3 regions of the Priestia sp. TRN 1309 genome follow, and region 1 is predicted to be linked to each of the others. Evidence: riboswitches for the same ligand, from Rfam matches in the RefSeq annotation. Region 1 holds a riboswitch; each other region holds the start of a gene.
What was found. A riboswitch is a leader RNA that binds a small molecule or an ion and turns the genes downstream of it on or off. The one in region 1 is predicted to bind S-adenosylmethionine.

Region 1 (3,278 bases):
GTTTCAATGATGTCAGCACCCGCTGCAAAGTACTCTTCATGAATGCGCTGAATCACATGAGGCGCTGTTCGGGTCAAATATTCGTTGCAGCCTTCATATTCTTCGCCGCCAAAATCTTCAGCGGTTAAATCAGCATCTTGAATCATCGTTCCCATTGCTCCATCGATGACGAGTATTCGCTTCTTTAGTTGTTGTTCGATAAGTGAGCTCATTTATATCTTCCTTTCTGATGTAACGAGTTGCTTGTCATGAATATAGCGTGTTAGAATTTCGGTCATTTCATAGCGCATAAACGGCGTAATTAAGTAAATACCGTCAAATAGCTCATATGCTGTATCAATTAAGTTTTTTGCAATCGCAAGGCCTTCGACTTCACCGCGAATCCGGTCATTTCCCGTTGCGTCCATACGTTCTAGAATATCTTCTGATAATTTAATTCCAGGTACTTCATGGTGAATAAATCGAGCATTTCTTGCGCTTGTTAACGGCATGATCCCGATGTATACCGGTGTTGTTAAATGTTTGGTTGCTTCATATACCTCTTCAATTTGCTTAGTTGAATAGAGAGGCTGAGTAATGAAATAGTGAGCCCCGCAGTCGATTTTCTTTTCCAAGCGCTGAACGGCTCGGTCTAAGTGACGCACGTTTGGGTTAAAGGCAGCTGCAATGGAAAAATTGGTTTTTTGACCAAGCGGTTTGCCGGAATAAGATAGTCCTTCATTAAACTGAGCGATTAAACTAATCAAGTCAAATGAAGATAAATCATAGACCGAAGTGGCGCCAGGGAAATCGCCAACTTTTGACGGATCACCGGTAATTGCAAGCACTTGATTCATTCCTAGCGTATGAAGTCCCATTAAATGAGATTGAAGTCCAATTAAATTTCGGTCGCGACAGGTAATGTGAATAAGCGGTCGTGCTTTTGTTTCTTGTTGCATCAGTGTTGCCATTGCCAAGTTGCTGATGCGAGGTGAGGCAAGAGAATTATCAGCTAATGTAATAGCATCTACGCCGACTTTATCAAGTGCTTTTGCGCCTTCTAAAAATTTCGTCGGACCAAGCTGTTTAGGCGGATCCAGCTCGACGATAACCGAGCGGCGCTTCTTCACAATTTCGTGCATATGAGGTTTATCCTGCTGCTCACGCTCTTGAACCGTAACGGCTGGTCTCATTTTAACGACTTTGCTTGTAATCGGAGGCAGGTCTTTTAAGGCAGACGACATGGCGCGTACGTGAGCTGGTGTTGTACCGCAGCATCCTCCGATTAAGCGAACCCCTTGTTCGCGGAATAAACGCGCGCTTTCTACAAAGTAGTCTTCATTCGTTTCATATTCCAGCTTGCCTTCCACATACGCCGGAAGGCTGGCATTAGGGTAAGCAGATAAGAAAGCACGATCAGGAAGCGGTACTTCTTCAAGAGACTGAATCATATGATAAGGACCTAAACGGCAGTTTAGCCCGACAACGTCTGCTCCAAAGTCTTCTAATTCTTTTAATGCATCTGCTAAAGGACGCCCATCTTGCAGTACGCCAATATCATGTAGGGAAACGTGAGTAATAATAGGCTTATCCGTTTCTTTTCTTGCTAGTGTAAGAACGGTCTTTAATTCTTCGAAATCATAGTATGTTTCAAATAAAAGGCCATCCACGCCTTCATTTAAAAGCCAAAACATTTGTTCACGAATGCTTCGCTTAACCTCTTCTAAACTAATAGCATTTTTTTGGAAAGAACGAATTCCGCCGAGTGTACCAACCACGTAAGCCTGATCTTTTGCAGCTTGTTTCGCTAATTTTACACCAGCAACATTGATGTCTTTGACTGAATCTTCTAATCCATAACGGGCAAGTTTTTGATAATTAGCAGCGTACGTATTTGTTTGAATAACGTTTGCACCAGCTTCTACATAGGCTCTGTGAATACGAGAAACCTCTTCTGGTTTGGTGATGTTTAGTTCTTCAAAACAGCTGTCAATACCGTGTGAGTAAAGGAGGGTACCAGTGGCACCATCCCCAATTAAAATTTTAGACTTTAAATCTTCAAGTAACCCCATGTCAAAACCTCCTTAAATTGTTCCGCTTCTATTTCACGAGTGATTCGTTTTATGCAATATGCCGATAAAATAGAAAAAGTCTTCTTAAGAAGAAGACTTTTTTCGCCTTCTTATCTTCCAAGCAATAAATTGCTTGCTGGATTTAGCACCATGTCTCTAACGACTGGTTGCTGAGGTTTCAAAGGGCCAGTCCCTCCACCTCTCATGATAAGAATCAATTGTATATAATTGAAACATATTTTTTTAAATAGAAAGAATACTTATTTAATAATTTATCTGATTTTTAGAAATTATACAACAGTAAATTGTGAATTTCCAGCAAATATTGAGGAAAATTTAAAAGCTAAAGGGAAAATATCCGTATATTTTGTTTGAAAACTGCCGTTATGTTAAGGGATAAAGGGTTTTCATGAAAAAAACAAGAAGGAAATAAAAAAACGAAAAAGGAACAGCACCGGGTGAGGCGAGGATTTACATATAAAAGGCTCGTCTTTTTTTAACCGTTTCTACATATAGTGAACTATGAAGGGTAGAAGGGTGATGGGCATGAAAAGGTGGAAACTCACGCTGCAGGTTGCTGCTACGTATGTAGGCACCGTTGTAGGAGCCGGTTTTGCAACAGGCAAGGAAATTGTTCAATTTTTTACACAGTACGGGGAACTTGGAATGGTTGGAATTTTGGTCAGCGGCTTGTTTTTTATTTGGCTAGGTTCGAAAATGATGCTGCTTTCGCACGCAATTGGGGCTTCTTCTTATCAGCAGCTTAATACATATTTATTTGGTGATGTACTTGGAAAAGCGGTAAACGGTGTAATGATCGTCATTTTATTTGGAGTAACTTCAGTCATGCTAGCGAGTACGGGGGCAATAGGAAAAGAACAGTTCGGACTGTGGCCTCCTGTTGGGATGATTTGTACAATTGTTTTAACTTATATATTTATCGCAAGAGGAATTAACGGTATTTTAATGGTTAATTCTCTTGTTGTGCCGATGATGCTTTCATTTGCTTTTATCATCTTTGTGCCAAATGTCAGCTATTTCTCACTGATTCAAACGAAGCCAGACTTAACGCTCGTCACACAGTGGAAGTGGGCGGTTAGTCCCTTTTTATATATTTCCCTAAATCTAGCTTTGGCTCAGGCCGTTTTAGTTCCATTAGGAAGCTCCGTGAAAGATAAGAGCGTGATCAAAAAAGGGGCCGTAATAGGAGGATGTGTACTTACGTTT
Region 2 (3,278 bases), on a different contig from region 1:
AGCATGGATGATTACAATCAAACCATCTGATGCTTCTCAAGTAGACAAGCTGATGACAGCAGAGCAATACGAAGAAATGACAAACGAAGGATAATATTCCTCCATAAATTGTCTTTATGAAAAGTTTTTGACTGGACACTCTATTAGTAAACAAGCTAAAGGAGTGTCTTTTTATGTTTGAAAAACAAAAAATGGACGTTACAGATCGCGTTACAGCTAAATTTCATGACGGCGGTATGAAATTATACGTTGATAAGCAGCCAATTGGTGAAGTTAGCTACGGAACAAGCGGCAATGAATACCGCTTTGAAGAAGGATATTCGCAAGAAAATAATAAGTTCTATCAATACGCGGACGTACAAAAACAAGGTGAAACGCAAAAATATACAGACTGCGATGAAGAAGCAGGATGGTGCTAAACAGTGGCAACTGCCGCTGTTTTTCTTGTTTTATAGAGATAATATGGCCTAAACTGCCTTTTAAAAGAGTTCTTTCTTGCAAATTTCTTTTAAAAAACAGGTGAACTGTGATACATTAACGAATATTGTATAGCATAAAGAAATGATGTTACTATACAACTGACGATTATGGGTGATGAAAATGGGGCTAATTGAAATTGAAAAAGTAATTATTGTCGAAGGAAAGTCAGATAAAAAGCGTATTCAAGATATCATTCGAGAACCAATTGAAATTATTTGTACAAACGGTACGATTAGTTTATCAAAGCTGGATGAAATTATTGACTGTACTTTTAACAAAGAGGTATACATACTCGTTGACTCTGATGATTCAGGGAATAAGCTGAGAAAACAATTTAAACGAGAGCTTCCGGAAGCAGAGCATCTATATATTGATAAAATGTACCGAGAAGTTGCTGCCGCCCCTAGACATCACATAGCAACAGTATTGCTGAGTGCCAATATCGATGTTAATGCAGAATTTTTAACATAAAAGGAATGAGCAACATGCAAGAATGGAGCGAAAAACAGCTGGATGATCAGTTAAAAGAAGGAGAAAGAGCCTTTATCTTTTTCCATACGCCTTTTTGCGGGACATGTCAGCTGGCAAAAAAAATGTTAACCGTGGCAGAAGCGATGCTGCCGGATGTAACCATCGGAATGAGCAATTTAAATTATATGCCTTCAAAAGCAGAATTATTTTCTATTGAAAGCGTACCTTGTTTGATTGAAGTGGAAAATGGTGAAATGGTAAAAAAACTCTACGCGTTTCATTCCATCGAGCACGTACTCGAGGAGCTTCGATAATCAAACGTTTGTTTAAAATGAAGAAGTTGAAAGAGAGCGAACCGTTGGGGCTGTTGAAATCTTGGGATATTATCCCAAGAACAAAATCTGTTGACAGCCTATCTGACACATGCTAAAATCACACTCATGAATGTTCATAAATGAATGAATATTTCCTAAAAACAAAATAATTGTTGCGAACTCTTATCAAGAGAGGTGGAGGGACTGAGCCCTGTGAAACCCGGCAACCGTCAGACTAACTGAAATGGTGCCAATTCCTGCAAAGCTATGCGCTTTGAAAGATGAGAGAAAGGATTAAATATCGAGCCTTTCTGTCATGCGCAGAGAGGCTTTTTTAATGGGGAAAATTGTTTTACGGCTTTTTCATCCTATAGGGCAACCTAACATAATTAAGTTTTTATTAAAGAAGGTGAAGAAATATGATTACATTAACAGACGTTACAAAAATTTATCAGGCCAAAAGCGGTCAAGTAACAGCTGTTGATAATGTGAATCTAACCGTTAACCAAGGAGAAATTTACGGAATTATTGGTTATAGCGGAGCGGGGAAAAGTTCTTTGATTCGCTTGCTAAACGGATTAGAAACACCAACAACAGGAACGGTCGAAGTAGCAGGTAATGATATTGGAAAAATTAAAGGCGGAAAACTCAGAAAAGCTAGACAAGAAATTAGTATGGTATTTCAGCACTTTAATATCTTGTGGTCGCGTACGGTACGAGAAAATATTGCCTTTCCGTTAGAAATAGCAGGGATTTCAAAAGAAAAAAGAATGAAACGAGTAGACGAACTTATCAAGCTAGTCGGGCTTGAAGGGCGTGAAGATGCTTATCCATCACAGCTTAGTGGCGGACAAAAGCAGCGTGTTGGGATTGCTCGAGCGCTAGCGAACAATCCAAAAGTATTGCTTTGTGATGAAGCAACATCAGCGCTTGATCCTCAAACGACAGATTCTATTTTAGATCTGTTAGTAGATATTAATGAGAAGCTAGGGTTAACCATTGTATTGATTACTCATGAAATGCACGTCATTCGTAAAATTTGTCATCGAGTAGCCGTTATGGAAAATGGGGCAGTAGTAGAAGAAGGACAAGTGCTAGAAGTATTCAGAAAACCTAAGCAGCCGATTACAAAACGATTCGTTCAACAGATTTCTGAACCAGAGGAAACGTTTGAAACGATTGAACAAGTAAAAGAGCTGTATCCAAGCGGGCAAATTATTCAGCTGACGTTTGTTGGCGGAAAAGCAGAGCAACCGCTCATTACAACGATTTTAAAACAGTTTGATGTAACGATTAATATTTTGCAAGGAAAGATTTCTCATACACAAACAGGTTCATACGGGACGTTGTTCGTTCATTTAGACGGAGAATTAACAGAAGTTGAAAAAGTCATTGCATACATTCATGAGCAGCAGGTAGAAGTGGAGGTAATGACAAATGCTTGAGAAACTATTTCCAAACGTTATTTTAGATGATTTTATTCAAGCGACAAATGAAACACTATATATGACGGCTATTTCAGTTGTAGCCACATTTGTTCTAGGTATTTTATTGGGCTTGCTTTTATTTTTAACGTCCAAAGGACAGCTTTGGCAAAACAAACCTTTATATGCCATTGTGTCGGCGGTTGTAAATATCTTTCGTTCCATTCCATTCATTATTTTAATTGTTTTACTGATTCCATTTACCAAAGCATTGGTAGGAAGTATTTTAGGCGCTAATGCAGCGTTACCGGCTTTAATTGTTGGAGCAGCACCATTTTATGCGCGTCTTGTAGAAATTGGTCTGCGTGAAATTGATAAAGGTGTTATTGAAGCTGCTAAATCAATGGGAGCCACAACAAGCACTATTATCTTTAAAGTGCTGTTACCTGAATCGCTGCCAGCTTTGATTTCCGGTTTGACAGTAACAACCATTGCGTTAGTCGGCTATACGGCAATGGCGGGTGTGATTGGAGCTGGAGGTCTTGGAAACCTTGCATATTTAGAAGGATTCCAGCGCAGTCATAATGAC
Region 3 (3,278 bases), on a different contig from region 1:
ATCCGATAGTATTGATGTAGTGATTATGAAAGAACAAATTCCAGCTGTGAATAGAAAATTAGTGGACAGCGATATTTTAGTCTACCGAATCACTCCTGTTTATGAGACGCTTGAAGATTCGTTTATGTCCGTTACGGAGGGAGAGCACCATGCTTAAGTTAATTCAAAATGAACATATGAAATGGTTTTACAAAAGAAGTACAAAAGTCACGTTTATTACAATCGGCATCTTAACTCTTTGTATGGCTCTTTTAATGAAGAAAGTAGCAAACAGCGCAGGAACGGAAGACAACATATTGAATTTCCTGTCATTTAGTGCAGGCATGCTGATCCTCGTTCAATTTTTCGCGCTTGCTGTTGGAGGATCAATGGTTGCAAAAGAGTTTGAAGCGGGTACCATTAAGCTTCTTTTAATTCGCCCTGCTAGACGTTCAACGATTTTAACGTCCAAGTACATAACGCTCGTTTTAATTAGCTTGTATTACTTGCTGAGCTATTTGCTTTTTTCGTTTGTATGGGGAGCATTGTTCTTTGGATTTGCCAGTCTAGAAGGAGATGCGCAGCTGCTTAAAAACATTACGCTTACGTATGACAGCGCGTATATGGAAACGTTTATGATGATGACGTTCGCATTCATGCTGTCGTCTTTATTTAGAAACAGCGCGCTTGCTTCAAGTCTAGCTATTGTCGTAAGTATTGGGGCGAAAGCAGTAACTGGGATAGTATCACAGTTTGGTCTATGGTGGGGGAAATTTTTACTGTTCGCCAACACAAACTTTGTGCAGTATATGGACGGAATGAAGACGATGTTTGACGGAATGACAATTCCATTTTCAATCTTCATCTTAGTTGCACACTTTGTCTTCTTTATGGGCGTAGCATGGGTGGCGTTTTTAAAACGTGACGTAGCTAATTGATGTGAGAATTTTCACACTATATATTTTTCTAAAATAGCATTTGACAATTAAATAAAAAGAGATTACAGTAGTGAAAGACTATTTTTAAAACAACTACAAACTTCTTATCAAGAGAGACGGAGGGACTGGCCCTACGATGTCTCGGCAACTGGCTGTACGCAGTGCGGTGCCAAATCCAGCAGACGATGTTTCGTTTGGAAGATGAGAAGGGTAATCTTATGATACAAATAAGAGACCTCTTCTTATCAATAAGAAGAGGTCTTTTTTTATTACGTAAACAAGAGGTGTTAAGAATGGAACAACAAAAAGGAAACGGCTGGGCGCTGTTACCGCTGGGCGTCTTTTTAGTCCTGTTTGTCGGATCAGGAATTATAACGGGAGATTTTTATAAGCTGCCTGTATTAGTAGCCATTATCATTGCAGCCATTGTGGCGCTGGCTATGAACCGCAAAGATTCACTTAATGTAAAAGTGGAACGCTTTGCTAAAGGAGCAGGGCATCCTGATATCATTATTATGGTACTTATTTTTATTTTGGCAGGTGCTTTTTCTCAAGTCGCTAAAGGCATGGGAGCTGTTGATTCAACGGTAAACTTAGCTCTGTCTGTGCTTCCGCAAAGCTTAGTGGTAGTCGGAATCTTTGTTATTGGCGCATTCATTTCAATTTCGATGGGAACGTCAATGGGAACGATCGCTGCGTTAGGGCCTATTGCTGTAGGAATCAGTGAGCAGGCGCATGTATCCATTACATTGGCAATTGCTGCTGTTGTTGGTGGTGCAATGTTTGGAGATAATCTATCCGTAATCTCTGATACGACCATTGCGGCAGTTCGTACGCAAAAAACAAATATGTCAGATAAATTAAAAGTAAACTTTTTTATTGTCCTTCCTGCAGCGATTGTTACAGTGATTTTATTACTTGTAATGACGCTAGGCAATACGTCATCAGTAGAAATTAAAGATTTTAGCTGGTTTAAAATCTTGCCTTATGTCGGCGTACTCGTTGCTGCCATATTTGGTGCAAACGTATTAAGCATTTTAACCGGAGGAATTGTATTAGCCGGCGTGATTGGATTAGCTGACGGAAGCTACACGCTTTCTTCTCTTGCTAAAACTGTGACAGAAGGTATTGGCGGAATGTCGGAATTAATTATTTTATCTCTTTTAATTGGCGGAATGGTTGAGCTCATTCGCTATAACGGCGGTATTCAGTTCTTATTGAACTTATTAACACGACGCATTCAAACAAAAAAAGGTGGAGAATTCAGTATCGCTGGATTAGTAAGTTTAACCAATTTAGCCACGGCTAATAACACGATTTCAATTATTACAGCAGGTCCGTTAGCGAAAGAAATCTCTGATAAGTATTCAATTGATAATCGTAAATCAGCCAGTCTGCTCGACTTGTTTTCATGCAGCGTTCAAGGGCTTATCCCTTACGGTGCACAAATGCTTCTCGCAGCAGGATTTGCTAAAGTTTCACCGGTTGAGATTATTCCATTTACATTCTATCCAATGTTAACAGCGGTTTGCGGTATCATTGCGATTGTAATTGGCTTTCCTCGTTTAAATAAAAAATCAAAATCATCTAAAGAAGCTGCGTAATATCAAACCCTTAAAAAGAACATTCTTTTTAAGGGTTTTTTACTGTTTGAAAAAATCAGTCGGCTTTTTTTCATCTAGCTCCTTCCAAAGTGTCTCATTTTGTTTAAGTGCATAAGCCGCTCCTCCGATTTCAATTCCGCATAATAAAATGAATAATAAAATACCCATGATATGACCTCCTTATATAAGTGAATAAAAACATGATTGTAACGGGTTTAGCTTATTGCTGTTTCACTTTATAATGAGAATAAAGTATGAAACGCGTTTCAGCGCAAGAGAAAAAGGTGAAAACATGACAAATATCCGAGATATCGCAAAAAAAGCTGGTGTATCTGTTTCGACCGTGTCACGGGTTTTAAATCATCATCCGTATGTAAAAGAAGAAAAGCGCCGTCTGGTAGAAGAAGTAATTCAAGAACTTAATTACGAACAAAACATTAATGCCGTTCACTTATCAAAAGGGAAAACAAATATGATTGCCGTCGTCTTGCCTTTTATTAATCATCCTTATTTCAGTCTGCTTTTAGAAGGAGTGGCCTCTCAAGCGTTAGAAAAGCAGTATCAGCTTGTTATTTGTCAGACGAACTATGATGTAAAAAAAGAAGAAGAAGCGCTTCATATGCTAAAAACAAAGCAGGTTGATGGAGTGATTATTTGTTCTAGAGCAAGCAGCTGGAGCACGATTGAATATTATCAGCAGTACGGGCCGATAGCCGTGTGCGAAAACGTACAAAATCGTTCTATTCGCTCCGTATAC

Region 2: another riboswitch for S-adenosylmethionine. It lies ahead of ACRPLQ_RS21070 (methionine ABC transporter ATP-binding protein); the one in region 1 lies ahead of ACRPLQ_RS12870 (bifunctional homocysteine S-methyltransferase/methylenetetrahydrofolate reductase).
Region 3: another riboswitch for S-adenosylmethionine. It lies ahead of ACRPLQ_RS11665 (Na+/H+ antiporter NhaC family protein); the one in region 1 lies ahead of ACRPLQ_RS12870 (bifunctional homocysteine S-methyltransferase/methylenetetrahydrofolate reductase).

The regions. Positions count from the first base shown of each region.
Region 1 covers NZ_JBOZGM010000003.1:109,894-113,171, reverse strand. Annotated here, with positions in the region: gene metH (methionine synthase) at 1-212, opposite strand, end outside; gene ACRPLQ_RS12870 (bifunctional homocysteine S-methyltransferase/methylenetetrahydrofolate reductase) at 213-2,051, opposite strand; SAM riboswitch class I at 2,159-2,265, opposite strand; gene ACRPLQ_RS12865 (YkvI family membrane protein) at 2,598-3,278, shown strand, end outside.
Region 2 covers NZ_JBOZGM010000005.1:308,661-311,938, forward strand. Annotated here, with positions in the region: gene gcvH (glycine cleavage system protein GcvH) at 1-94, shown strand, start outside; gene ACRPLQ_RS21055 (YusG family protein) at 174-419, shown strand; gene ACRPLQ_RS21060 (toprim domain-containing protein) at 601-951, shown strand; gene ACRPLQ_RS21065 (thioredoxin family protein) at 966-1,265, shown strand; SAM riboswitch class I at 1,446-1,553, shown strand; gene ACRPLQ_RS21070 (methionine ABC transporter ATP-binding protein) at 1,685-2,710, shown strand; gene ACRPLQ_RS21075 (methionine ABC transporter permease) at 2,703-3,278, shown strand, end outside.
Region 3 covers NZ_JBOZGM010000002.1:853,769-857,046, reverse strand. Annotated here, with positions in the region: gene ACRPLQ_RS11675 (ABC transporter ATP-binding protein) at 1-157, shown strand, start outside; gene ACRPLQ_RS11670 (ABC transporter permease) at 150-917, shown strand; SAM riboswitch class I at 1,019-1,125, shown strand; gene ACRPLQ_RS11665 (Na+/H+ antiporter NhaC family protein) at 1,211-2,521, shown strand; gene ACRPLQ_RS11660 (hypothetical protein) at 2,561-2,689, opposite strand; gene ACRPLQ_RS11655 (LacI family DNA-binding transcriptional regulator) at 2,814-3,278, shown strand, end outside.